3 regions of the Sodalis sp. RH14 genome follow, and region 3 is predicted to be linked to each of the others. Evidence: predicted binding sites of a transcription regulator. Region 3 holds the regulator's gene; each other region holds the start of a gene.
What was found. The regulator sigma-54, encoded in region 3, starts transcription at its own class of promoters, with help from an activator protein. The targets are predictions, from matches to a motif close to GTTGGCACANNTTTCGCTNT.
Positions count from the first base shown of each region.

Region 1: glnA (glutamate--ammonia ligase) is a predicted target of sigma-54. The motif match lies at 3,001-3,020, and genes of this name have one in related genera.
Region 2: ACL2XQ_RS01090 (gamma-glutamyltransferase family protein) is a predicted target of sigma-54. The motif match lies at 1,391-1,410, and genes of this name have one in related genera.

Region 1 covers NZ_CP178739.1:5,810,210-5,814,665, forward strand. Annotated here, with positions in the region: gene glnG (nitrogen regulation protein NR(I)) at 1-291, opposite strand, end outside; gene glnL (nitrogen regulation protein NR(II)) at 299-1,348, opposite strand; gene glnA (glutamate--ammonia ligase) at 1,486-2,895, opposite strand; gene typA (translational GTPase TypA) at 3,292-4,456, shown strand, end outside.
Region 2 covers NZ_CP178739.1:249,917-254,372, reverse strand. Annotated here, with positions in the region: gene ACL2XQ_RS01100 (transporter substrate-binding domain-containing protein) at 1-232, opposite strand, end outside; gene ACL2XQ_RS01095 (MurR/RpiR family transcriptional regulator) at 462-1,307, opposite strand; gene ACL2XQ_RS01090 (gamma-glutamyltransferase family protein) at 1,454-3,040, shown strand; gene hpxX (oxalurate catabolism protein HpxX) at 3,140-3,349, shown strand; gene ACL2XQ_RS01080 (AtzE family amidohydrolase) at 3,346-4,456, shown strand, end outside.
Region 3 covers NZ_CP178739.1:5,096,195-5,100,650, forward strand. Annotated here, with positions in the region: gene kdsC (3-deoxy-manno-octulosonate-8-phosphatase KdsC) at 1-34, shown strand, start outside; gene lptC (LPS export ABC transporter periplasmic protein LptC) at 31-600, shown strand; gene lptA (lipopolysaccharide ABC transporter substrate-binding protein LptA) at 578-1,159, shown strand; gene lptB (LPS export ABC transporter ATP-binding protein) at 1,174-1,899, shown strand; gene rpoN (RNA polymerase factor sigma-54) at 1,947-3,380, shown strand; gene hpf (ribosome hibernation promoting factor) at 3,404-3,691, shown strand; gene ptsN (PTS IIA-like nitrogen regulatory protein PtsN) at 3,798-4,277, shown strand; gene rapZ (RNase adapter RapZ) at 4,389-4,456, shown strand, end outside.

The DNA.
Region 1 (4,456 bases), 710 kb from region 3:
GCCCTGCTGGTAAGCGCTGACCGCGGCGTCCAAATCGGAGTGTGCGGTCATGATGATGACCGGCAGCATCGGATGGCGCTGTTTAATCTGTTTGAGTAATGCCAGGCCGTCCATGCCTGGCATGCGGATATCTGATAACAATACGTCCGGAGTTTGGGTGGAGAGCGCTTCCAGCACTTCATTGCCGCCTTCAAAAGTGGCGCAAGTCAGTCCGGCTCCAGTGAGGGCGCGTTCAAGCACCCAGCGGATGGAGCTATCGTCGTCGACGATCCAGACTATCCCTCGTTGCATAGTGACCTCACTGGCGAATAGGCAGGAACACCGAAAATTCGGTATGCCCCGGCCAACTGTTGAATTCAATTTTACCCGAATTTTGATCGATAAGACTGCGGGCAATGGATAACCCTAAACCGGTCCCGCCCTCACGGCCGCTGACCATGGGGTAGAACAGCGTATCCTGTAATTGCGCCGGTACGCCCGGGCCGTCGTCTTCTATATCAATTCGCGCTACCAAACGATAACGAACGCCGTGCAACGTTAACTGGAACGCGGTACGGGTGCGTATCGTGATCGTGCCACCGTCTTCACCCAGCGCCTGCAGCGAATTACGGGTAATATTCAGCAATACCTGTTCCATTTGATCGGGATCGTGAGCCAGTTCAGGCAGGCTGGGATCGTAATCCCGCAGGAGAGTGACGTTATCCGGCTTTTCCAGCGAGACCAGTTGGAAAACCCGCTCGGCCACCTGGTGAATGCTTTGCGTAACGTGCATGCCGGGCTGCTGCGGCCCGAGCAATCGGTCGACCAGGTTGCGCAGGCGGTCGGCCTGTTCAATGATCACCTTGGTGTATTCCAGCAGCGAGGGATCGGGCAATGCTTTGGCCAGCAGTTGCGCCGCGCCGCGCAGACCGCCCAGCGGGTTTTTGATTTCATGGGCCAGGCCGCGCACCAGATCCCGTGCCGCCACCTGCTGGGCATGCTGAATCTGTTCCTGGCTGAGGCGGCGCTGATTATCCATCGGCGCCAGCTCCATCAGGAAAAAATCCTCGGGCAGGCGTTGCACGGTAAGGGAAAGGATATGCGCCCGCCCGTCAACCACCAACGTGACCTCGTTATCGGTAAACCCCTGGCCGGCGTTAAGGCTTTCGCGCATCAGTTCGACGTTGAGCGAAAAATAGCCCAGCAGCTCAGGCAACGGCGTGCCAAAAAGCTTGCGCGAGCTTTGCGCTAAAAGTTGTTGCGCCGCCGGATTGGCGTAATGAACGGCAAGGTCATTATCCAGCAGCAATATGCTGTTGATCAGGGAATTAAGGATCTGCCCAGCATCGGGCAATGAGCCTGTAGCCATAAAGCAGTCTCCCGCACTCTACCAGTGCATTTAGTCCGTTATGTCGTCATGCGCATGGCTGCGCGCAAGCTTTGCTGGAGAAAAAAGCCCATCCGAAGATGGGCTGAAAGTTTCCACGGCAACAAAAAAACGTCAAGTTATACGCTGTAATACAGCTCGAATTCCACCGGATGCGGCGTCATGCGAATACGGTCTACTTCTTCCGTGCGTAAGGTGATATAGGCGTCGATGGAGTCGTCGGTGAAAACACCGCCACGGGTCAGGAACTCGCGATCCGCGTCCAGCGCCTTAAGGGCTTCTTCCAGAGAACCGGCCACCTGTGGGATTTCTTTCGCTTCTTCCGGCGGCAGATCGTAGAGGTTTTTGTCCATGGCATCGCCAGGATGGATTTTGTTGATAACCCCGTCCAGACCGGCCATCAGCAGGGCGGCAAACGCCAGGTATGGGTTGGCGGCCGGGTCCGGGAAGCGCACTTCGATACGACGGGCTTTCGGGCTGGCGACCACCGGGATACGGATGGAGGCTGAGCGGTTGCGGGCGGAGTAGGCCAGCATAACCGGCGCTTCATATCCCGGGACCAGACGCTTGTAGGAGTTGGTGGTCGGGTTGGTCAGGGCGTTGATGGCCTTGGCATGTTTGATGACGCCGCCAATGTAGAACAAGGCGGTTTCGGACAGGCCGCCGTACTTGTCGCCGGAGAACAGGTTATTGCCGTCTTTGGTCAACGACATATGGCAGTGCATGCCCGAGCCGTTATCGCCGAACATCGGTTTCGGCATAAAGGTCGCCGTTTTGCCGAAGGCATGGGCAACGTTATGCACGACATATTTATAAATTTGGATCTCGTCGGCTTTTTTCGTCAGGCTGTTGAAGCGGGTGGCGATTTCGTTCTGGCCGGCGGTGGCGACTTCATGGTGATGAGCTTCAACCACCAGGCCCATTTCTTCCAGGGTCAAACACATGGCGGAACGCAGATCCTGTGATGAATCCACCGGGGGAACCGGGAAATAACCGCCTTTGATGCCGGGACGATGGCCTTTATTGCCGCCTTCGTAAACTTTATCGGTATTCCATGCGGCTTCAACGTCGTCAATAGCGACATGGGAACCGGAAATGGACGAACCAAAGCGGATATCGTCAAACAGGAAAAATTCAGGTTCCGGCCCAAACAGCACGGTATCGGCAATGCCGGAGGTTTTCAGAAACTCTTCGGCGCGTTTGGCGATGGAACGCGGGTCGCGATCGTAGCCTTGCATGGTGGCAGGCTCAAGGATGTCGCAACGGATAATCAGGGTGGTTTCTTCATAGAAGGGGTCGAGCATCGCCGTGCTGGCATCGGGCATCAGCACCATGTCGGACTCGTTAATGCCTTTCCAGCCGCCAATGGAGGAGCCGTCAAACATTTTTCCATCTTCAAAGAAGTCGGCATCTACCTGATGGGCTGGTATAGTGACGTGCTGTTCTTTACCTTTCGTATCAGTGAAACGCAGGTCGACGAATTTTACTTCGTGCTCGTTAAGCATCGTCAAAACGTGTTCAGCGGACATAACTTGTATTCTCCCGGATGTGCCATTGTCGTCGTGGAACGAAATCGTATGGATCGAATTTTATTTAACTTAGCTGGGCTAGGCTAAACTGGACTGGTATAAACAGTAGCTAAAAGTGTGCCAACATTGCCAAAATGATGAGAAGGGCCGCGTTTCCGGCCTTATTAACCAAAGTCCGCCTGCACCAGATTGGTGGGATAGCGCTATATTAGTGCATTTGGGCAGTAAGTGGGCACTATTTTGGTGCAATAAATGGGGCGAGGTGAAATAATGCACTGAGAAAGGGATGACGAAGCGTCAAAAATGACGCAAATGCAGAGATCGTCGCGATCTTGTTTAGTCCCTCGCTTATTACGTGTACAATAACGCGCTATTTCTAATGCCTGAGGCAAAGTTGTGATCGAAAATTTGCGTAACATCGCCATCATCGCGCACGTCGACCATGGTAAAACTACCCTGGTCGATAAGCTGTTGCAACAATCCGGAACATTGGGTGACCGCAACGACGCCACCGAGCGCGTCATGGACTCCAACGATTTGGAGAAAGAGCGCGGGATTACCATCCTCGCTAAAAATACCGCTATTAACTGGCACGACTACCGTATCAACATCGTTGATACCCCCGGACATGCCGATTTCGGCGGCGAGGTTGAGCGCGTGATGTCCATGGTTGACTCGGTATTGCTGCTGGTCGACGCCATGGACGGACCCATGCCGCAAACCCGGTTCGTGACCCAGAAAGCCTTTGCTTACGGTCTCAAACCCATTGTGGTCATCAATAAAGTCGACCGTCCCGGCGCCCGCCCTGATTGGGTAGTGGACCAGGTGTTTGATTTATTTGTCAACCTCGGCGCAACCGATGAGCAACTGGATTTTCCGATCATATATGCCTCCGCGTTAAACGGTGTTGCGGGCTATGAGCACGAGAACATGGCCAGCGACATGACCCCGCTGTTTGAATCCATCGTCAAGAACGTCGAAGCGCCGAACGTCGACAGCGACGGCGCGTTCCAGATGCAGATTTCGCAGCTTGACTACAACAGCTATGTTGGCGTCATCGGTATCGGCCGCATCAAACGCGGCTCGGTTAAACCGAACCAGTCTGTTACCATCATCGACCATGAAGGTAAGCGTCGCAACGGCAAAGTGGGCCAGGTGCTGGGCCATATGGGCCTGCTGCGCATCGAGTCCAAGCTGGCGGAAGCGGGTGATATCATCGCCGTTACCGGCCTTGGCGAGCTGAATATCTCCGATACCATTTGCGATCAGGCCCTGGTCGAAGCGTTGCCGCCGCTGACGGTGGACGAACCTACCGTTTCCATGTCGTTCGGCGTCAACACCTCGCCGTTCTGCGGCAAGGAAGGCAAATACGTCACCTCCCGCCAGATCCTTGAGCGCCTGAACAAAGAGCTGGTGCACAACGTGGCCCTGCGCGTGGAAGAAACCGTCGATCCGGATACCTTCCTGGTCTCGGGCCGCGGCGAGCTGCATTTGTCGGTGCTGATCGAAAACATGCGGCGTGAAGGTTTTGAAATCGCCGTATCGCGCCCGAAAGTTATCT
Region 2 (4,456 bases), 1.1 Mb from region 3:
GCTGCAATTTCAGCTTCATCTTGTCGGCCAGGTAACGCGCCATGTCGATATCGTAGCCCTGGGGCTGCAGATCGGTGCCGACCGACCCAAAAGGGGGGAAGTCCTGTGGAATGGCGACCCGCAGCACGCCGCGCTGCTGGATTTGCTGTAACTGATCGGCCAGGGCCGCCCCCGCCTGGGTAAACAACAGGACCGCGCCCGCCAGGGCTATAAGCTGTTTTCTGATTTGCATACCGGGTTCCCAAGATGAAGTAATGAAACAAATGATTCTCAGGCTAATTATCTGCAACTAATGTGCCAAATGAAACCATTGATTCACGCCGGGGAACACCGGGGGGAAACATCAGGCCAGCCCCGCCATAAGCGGGGTTATGCTAACGGGAATGGCAAAGCCTTGGCCCTGCGGCGGGAAAATAACGCACCCATAAAGTGCAAGCGCACCGCTATGTCGCGCTGTTTTTTTATGAACCCCGGGGTTCAAGCTCATCCAGTTCGCCATACCCATCGGCGATACTGTGGATGCGCGCCCGTCCCTGGGCCAGGGTATGATGCAGCAATGCGTTGCTGATAAGGTTCGCCAGGCTCATGGCAGACGAGTAGGAATCAAACGCCGATACGCTGTCAAGCGTTGCGGCGATATGCCAGCGCGCCAGCGGAATCAGCGCCTGCGCCTGGGGCTCGCTTATCAGCAGCACCGGCACGGCGTTATTTTTAAGCTGCAATAATAACGGCCGGATTTGCGGCGTGCGCCGGCGAAACGCCACCACCACCACCATATCCTCGGCGGTCAGATCCACTATTTCTTCGGCCAGCGTCTGCCCCGGCTGCGGCAGCAGGCTCACCCGCCCGCGCACCTGCAGCAGTTGCTGGCGCAGGTGCATCGCCACCGGATAGCTGTTGCGCAAGCCCACCAGGCACAGACGCCGGGCATTATCCATCGCCGTTATCACCGAGGAAAACTGCGCGCCGTCCAGCCGGTTGACCCAGTAGGTCAGGTTAGCCATTTCCTGTTTGTAATGCCGTGACAACAGCGTGTTGCCCTGGACCGCGTCGCGGCTATCGGTTAACGGCATCCCGCTTTGGCGCAACACCCGCAGTTCGTCGCGCATCTGGCGATAGTTATCATAACCCAGGCGTTTGAACAGCCGGCTGACGGTCGCCTTGGAGACGCCGCTTAAACGCGACAGCTCCGCGCTGTTATAACTGATCAGATCGTCGAAATGATCGAGGATAAACGCGGCGACCCGCTGTTCCTGCGGCGAAAGCTGCGCATAAGCGGCGCGCAGGCGCTCATCGAATTGCTTCATATCTCCTTCCCGGCTGCAACCTTTGTTTCATATTACCCTAGCATATCCTGCCGCGGCGCAGGCAAATGAATCCGGCGGCGCGGGTTGGAACGCCTCTTGCTTAACTGTTGCCAGCCTCCGCCCGTTAACAAGAGATATTGACCACGATGAACAACAGTTCCATGGCGCCGATGGGCATGGCGGTAACGCCGCATCATCTTGCCAGCGAAAGCGCGCTGGCCGTCCTGCGCGCGGGCGGCAACGCCATTGAAGCGATGGTGGCCGCTGCCGCGTCCATCGCGGTGGTCTACCCGCATATGAACGGCCTGGGCGGCGATGGTTTCTGGCTTATCGTGCCGCCGCGCGGCGAGCCGGTCGCCATCGATGCCGGCGGCCCGGCGGGTTCGCTGGCGACCTTCGATTTTTACCGGGATGAGGCGCTTATCCCCCATCGCGGCGCGATGTCGGCGCTGACGGTGGCGGGCACGGTGGCCGGCTGGGCTGAGGCGCTGTCGCTCTCGGCGGAAATGGGCTACCCGCGGCTGCCGCTATCAAGCCTGCTCGCGGATGCCATCCGTTATGCCGCCGACGGCATGCCGGTTTCCCTGTCGCAGGAACAGGCTTCCCGCGCCAAATTCTCCGAACTGGCGGGCCGGGCGGATTTTGCCCGGGTGTTTTTTCCCCATCGGGAGATTCCGCTGGCCGGCAGCCGCTTTACCCAGCCACGGCTCGCCGAAACCCTTACCGCCCTGGCGGAGCAGGGACTGGACAGTTTTTACCGCGGCCCGGTAGCCGCCGGCATGGCCCAGGAAATGAAGGCGATCGGCATGCCGGTCACCGCCGCGGATTTGGCCGCTTACCGCGCCAGACGGCGCGCCCCGCTGCGCCTGGCGCACGGCAAAGGCGAGCTGTTTAACCTGGCGCCACCCACCCAGGGCCTGGTGTCGCTGGCCATCCTCGGCATTACCGATCGCCTGTCCATGGCCGCGCAGTCTGAAACCCAGACCATCCATCGCATCGTCGAGGCCACCAAGCTGGCGTTCGCGCTGCGCGATGAAGTTATCACCGACCCGGCGCACCTGGCCTGCGATCCTGACGCCCTGCTGGCGCCCGCTTTCCTGGACGGCCTGGCGCGCCGGGTGGACGCCGAACGCGCCGCGCCCTGGGGCAGTATGCTGGCGCCGGGGGATACGGTATGGATGGGCACGGTGGACAGCAGCGGGCTGGCGGTGTCCTTTATCCAGAGCATTTACCACGAATTCGGCAGCGGCGTGGTGCTGCCGAAAAGCGGTATATTGTGGCAAAACCGCGGCGCCGCCTTTAGCCTGGAGCCCGGGCATTTGCGGGCGCTGGCGCCGGGCAAATATCCGTTCCATACGCTTAATCCGGCCGCCGCAAAGCTGCATGACGGCCGGGTCATGGTCTACGGCGCCATGGGCGGGGACGGCCAGCCGCAGACCCAGGCGGCGATATTTACCCGCCATATCATGCAGGGCATGCCGTTGCAGCAAGCCGTCAACGCGCCCCGCTGGCTGCTGGGGCGGACCTGGGGGCAGGCCACCGATACCCTGAAACTCGAAGGGCGTTTTAGCGGCGCCACCTTTGATGCCCTGCGCGCGCTCGGCCACGAGGTGGAGTCCCTGCCGGATTTCAGCGAAGCGGTCGGACACGCCGGCGCGATAGTGCGCCATACCAACGGGATGCTGGAGGGCGCGTTTGACCCGCGCAGCAACGGCAGCGCCGCCGGATTTTAGTGTTAACAAAACCTGGAGAACCTGATGGATAAGCCCTTGATTCCGACCGATGCGGTACCCATGGTTTCAGTACCGGGCGATTCAGCGCCCGGAGACTCAATGCCAAACGATTCCTTGCCTGGCGATGCCGTTCCCATCGATTGCGCGGCCTATATCCGCCAGATGGAAAGCGTGCTGGCGCTTAAGCTTGATGACGCCAGGCGCGCGGAGCTGCTGGCGCAGTTTGAGCGCATCGCCGCCATGGCGGCGCCCCTGATGGCCTTTCCGCTGGATGACCGGCTGGACGTGGCGGGAGTCTACAAGGCATGAACATCACCACCCTGGCGTCATTATCGATAGCCGAGATCACCGCCCTGCTGGCCGGGGGCGAGGTATCGGCCCGTGAGATCGCCCGCGCCGTCCTGGACGCCATCGACGCCGCCAATCCGGCGCTGAACGCCTGGACCCGGGTCACGGCGCAGAGAATGTTAAGCGAAGCCGACGCCCTGGACGCGCTGCGCCGTGCCGGCTCCCCCCTGCCGCCGCTGGCGGGCGTCCCTTATGGCGTGAAAAACCTGTTTGACGTGGCGGGCGAAACCACCCTGGCCGGCGCCAGCCTGTACAGCGATCGCGCCGCGGCGCAGCGGGACGCCTGGGCGGTGGCCAAACTGGCCGGCAGCGGCGCCCTGCTGTCCGGCATGCTGAATATGGATGCCTACGCCTATGGTTTTACCACCGAGAACAGCCATTATGGCGCCACCCGCAATCCACGCGACCCGGCGCGCATCGCCGGCGGCTCCTCCGGCGGGTCGGCCGCCGCGGTGGCCGCCGGGCTGGTGAAGTTTTCCCTGGGCAGCGATACCAACGGTTCCATCCGGGTGCCGTCGTCACTGTGCGGCATCCTGGGCTTAAAACCCACCTTCGGCCGGCTGTCGCGCGGCGGTACGCATTCATTTGTCGCCAGTCTGGATCATATCGGGCCGATGGCGCTGTGCTGTGAAGATCTCAGCGCGGTCTATGACGCGTTGCAGGGCATTGACCCCGGGGACGGGTTCCAAGCCGACCGGCCGGTCAGCCCGACGCTGCCGCTGCTGGACCGGGGACAGGAGGGGCTGCGCTGCGCGGTGCTGGGCGGGTATTTCCGCGCTTGGTGCGACGCGGATGCCGCCAGGGCGCTGGACACCGTCGCCCGGGCGCTGGGCGCGGACGAAGAGGTGATGTTCCCCGAGGCGGCGCTCGCCCGCTCGGCGGCCTTTATCCTCAGCGCGTCGGAGGGAGGCAACCGTTACCTGCCGGCGTTGCGGCGGGAACCGCACCGCTTTGAGCCGCTGTCGCGCGAGCGCCTGCTGGCCGGCGCGATGCTCCCTTCCGCGTGGTATATCCAGGCGCAGCGTTTTCGCCGCTATTTGCAGGAGCGCATCCAGCCGCTATTCGCCC
Region 3 (4,456 bases):
GAAGCTTGATGATGCCAAAGGGCAGTCGGTATGAGTAAAACAAGATGGTGGGTCACCCTACTGCTGGTATTGGTGGTCCTGGTGCTAATCGGCCTGAACCTGACCGATAACGACGGCAGCCAGAACGCGGTGGCGCCCGATGCCGGCGAACCCACCTACCAGAGCGAACATACCATTACCCTGGTATACAATCCGTTGGGCGCCATGAATTATCGCTTGATCTCCGAGCACGTCGAGCACTTCGCCGTCGAGCAGATTAGCTGGTTTACCCAGCCGGTGGCGACGATGTACGATGAGAATAAAGTCGCCACCTGGACAGTCCGGTCCGATCGGGCCAAGCTGACCAATGATAAAATGCTTTATTTATACGGCCATGTTCAGGTTGACAGTCTGACCGAAACCTCACAACTGCAGCGTATCAGAACCGATAACGCGGTGGTGAATCTTGTTACGCAGGATGTTTCCTCCGATGACGAGGTGACCCTATATGGCATCGGATTTAACTCTAAAGGCATGAAAATGCGCGGAAACCTGCGGAACAAGACTGCCGAGCTGATTGAAAAGGTTAAGACCTCTTATGAAATCCAAAATCCAAAATAACATCTGTTACGTTTTTGCGGCCGGCGCGCTGCTGCTGGCGAGCGCCAATGCCCTGGCGCTGACCGGCGATACCGACCAGCCGATCAATATTGATTCCGAGCAGCAGGCCGTCGATATGCAGACCAATGTCGTCACCCTTACCGGTACGGTGGTGGTCAAACAAGGCTCCATCGACATCCGGGCGGACAAAGTGGTCATCACCCGCCCCAACGGCGAACAGGGCAAGGAAGTGGTCGAGGGTTACGGCAATCCGGTGACGTTTTACCAGATGCAGGACAACGGCAAGCCGGTGAAGGGCCATGCGCAAAAGGTCCGCTATGAGCTGGCCAACGATTTTGTGGTGCTGACCGGCGACGCTTATCTCGAACAGCTCGACAGCAACGTCAAGGGCGATCGCATCACCTACCTGGTTAAACAACAGCAAATGGAAGCCTTCAGCGACAAGGGCAAACGGGTCACCACCGTATTGGTGCCGTCCCAGCTGCAGGATAAGAACCCGGCGGGCGCGGCACCCAAAGCGTCCTCAGCGCCCAAGGCGCCCAAATCCGGCACTAAATAAGAGTAATTGAACCCATGGCAACATTAATCGCAGAAAACCTGGCTAAAGCCTACAAGGGCCGACATGTGGTGGAAGACGTCAGCCTCAAGGTCAGCTCAGGGGAAATCGTCGGGTTGCTGGGGCCGAACGGGGCCGGCAAGACCACCACGTTCTACATGGTGGTCGGCATCATCCAGCGCGACGCCGGGCGCATTATTATCGATGACGACGATATCAGCCTGCTGCCGTTGCATACCCGCGCCCGGCGCGGCATCGGCTACCTGCCGCAGGAAGCGTCGATTTTCCGCCGCCTGAGCGTGTTTGATAACCTGATGGCGGTATTGCAGATCAGAAACGATCTCAGCGCTTCGCAGCGCGACGACCGCGCCAATGCGCTGATGGAAGAATTCCATATCGCCCATCTGCGCGATAACCTGGGGCAATCATTATCCGGCGGCGAGCGGCGGCGGGTGGAAATTGCCCGCGCCCTGGCGGCCAACCCTAAATTCATCCTGCTTGACGAGCCCTTTGCCGGCGTCGACCCGATTTCCGTCATCGATATCAAGAAAATCATTGAACATCTGCGCGATAGCGGCCTGGGCGTGCTGATTACCGATCATAACGTACGCGAAACATTGGACGTCTGCGAGCGCGCCTATATCGTAAGCCAGGGACATCTTATCGCCCATGGCACACCCGCCGAAATCCTTCAGGACGAGCAGGTGAAGCGTGTTTATCTGGGCGAAGAGTTCCGCCTCTGATAAGGTGTCCTGAAGTGAAAGCCCCAAGAGGTTAATTGACGCATTATATGAAGCAAGGTTTGCAACTCAGGTTTAGTCAGCAACTCGCCATGACTCCGCAGTTACAGCAAGCAATACGCCTGCTGCAACTGTCTACGCTTGAACTTCAGCAGGAGATTCAAACCGCGCTGGAAAGCAACCCCTTACTTGAGCAAACCGATGTCCATGAAGAAATAGACTCACACGACGTACCCGACAGCGAATCGCTTGATACCCGCGAGGCGATGGAGCAGAAGGACATGCCGGAAGAACTGCCGCTTGACGCCACCTGGGACGAAATGTACTCGGCGGGCACGCCCTCGGGCACCGGCACCGACTACCGCGACGAAGAACTGCCGATTTACCAGGGCGAAACCATCCAGACCCTGCAGGATTACCTGATGTGGCAGGTGGAGCTGACGCCGTTTTCCGATACCGATATCGCCATTGCCACCTCCATCGTCGACGCGGTGGATGAAACCGGTTACCTGACGGTGCCGCTGGAAGATATCCTCGAGTGCATCGGCGACGACAGCGTCACCATGGACGAAGTGGAAGCGGTATTAAAACGCGTGCAGCGCTTTGATCCGGTGGGCGTGGCGGCGCGGGATCTGCGGGATTGCCTGCTGATCCAGCTATCGCAGCTGTCGAAGGATTTCCCTTACCTGAACGAAGCCAGGCTTATCGTCAGCGACTATCTCGATCTGCTGGCCAGCCATGATTTCCGCAGCCTGCTGCGATCCACCCGCCTAAAGGAAGACGTGCTGAAATCCGCCATGGCGCTGATCCAATCCCTCGATCCCCGGCCCGGCCAGTCAATCAATACCACCGAATCGCAATATGTCATCCCGGACGTCCTGGTGCGCAAGGTGCATAATCGCTGGACGGTGGAGCTCAATACCGACAGCATTCCCAATCTTAAAATCAACCAGCAATACGCCGCGCTCGGCAATACCACCCGCAATGACTCGGACGGACAATTTATCCGCAGCCATTTGCAGGAAGCGCGCTGGTTGATCAAAAGCCTGGAAAGTCGTAATGACACGCTGTTAAAAGTGACCCGCTGCATCGTGGAGCAGCAACAGGCGTTTTTCGATCAGGGAGAGGAGTATATGCGGCCCATGGTGCTGGCGGATATCGCCCAGGCGGTGGAGATGCACGAATCGACGATATCCCGCGTCACGACGCAAAAATATCTGCACAGCCCGCGCGGCATTTTTGAACTGAAATATTTTTTCTCCAGCCACGTCAATACCGAGGGGGGAGGCGAAGCGTCTTCTACGGCCATTCGTGCGCTGGTGAGAAAATTAATCGCCGCGGAAAACCCGGCGAAGCCGCTAAGCGATAGCAAGCTGACCACCCTGCTTTCCGATCAGGGCATTATGGTGGCGCGGCGAACCGTGGCAAAATACCGAGAGTCTTTGTCCATCCCGCCGTCAAACCAGCGTAAGCAAATGGTTTGACCTCTACAGAGAAGGAAGACACTATGCAGCTGAATATTACCGGACAGCGCGTTGAAATCACCGATGCTTTGCGCGATTTCGTGACGACGAAATTTTCCAAGCTGGAACAATACTTCGACCGGATCAATCAGGTATATATTGTTCTGAAGATCGAAAAAGTCCAGCAGATTGCCGAAGCGACGATCCATGTCAACGGCGGTGAGCTGCACGCGACGTCAGAGGCGGACGATATGTATGCCGCCGTCGATTTGCTGATCGACAAGCTGACGCGCCAGTTGAACAAACATAAAGAGAAACTGAAACAGTACTGAATTCACTGTAGCCATTATCGCTACCTAACCTCACATCGGCTCGTTATCCGTACGATAACGGGCCGATGAGTCTTAAAGGTGAAACAAGCGCCTTAAGTGAAATGAAATGACTAACGATACAGCTTTGCAAATAAACACGGTGTTAAGCCTTGAGTGCACCCGCGGCTCCATCCACTGCCAGAGCAAAAAGCGCGCGCTGGAAATTATCAGCGAGCTGGCGGCCAAGCAGCTCAACCTGGCGCCGCAGGTGGTGTTCGAGGCCGTATTGACCCGTGAACGCATGGGCAGTACCGGTATCGGCAACGGTATCGCCATCCCGCACGGCAAGCTGGAAGAAGACACCCTGCGCGCGGTCGGTGTGTTTATCCGCCTGGAGCAGCCCATTGCCTTTGATGCGATAGATAACCAACCGGTGGATTTGCTGTTTGCGCTATTGGTGCCGGCCGAGCAGTGTAAAACCCATTTGCACACCCTGGCCCTGGTGGCCAAGCGCCTGGCCGATAAAACGGTCTGCCGTCGCCTGCGCGCCGCGCAAAGCGATGAAGAGCTGTATGCCATAATGACGGAAACGGAAGCCGGGTCTTAACGCGCCGGGTCGGATTGCCTGCCCGGCGCTGTACCGACCAGCGGGGAGTCATTGGCGCGATTACGGCAAGCGTGGCCAATGGGTCAATAAAAATACCAGAGGGGAGTCGTCATGGTGCTGATGATTGTCAGCGGTCGATCCGGTTCAGGGAAATCAGTCGCGCTGCGCGCGCTGGAAGA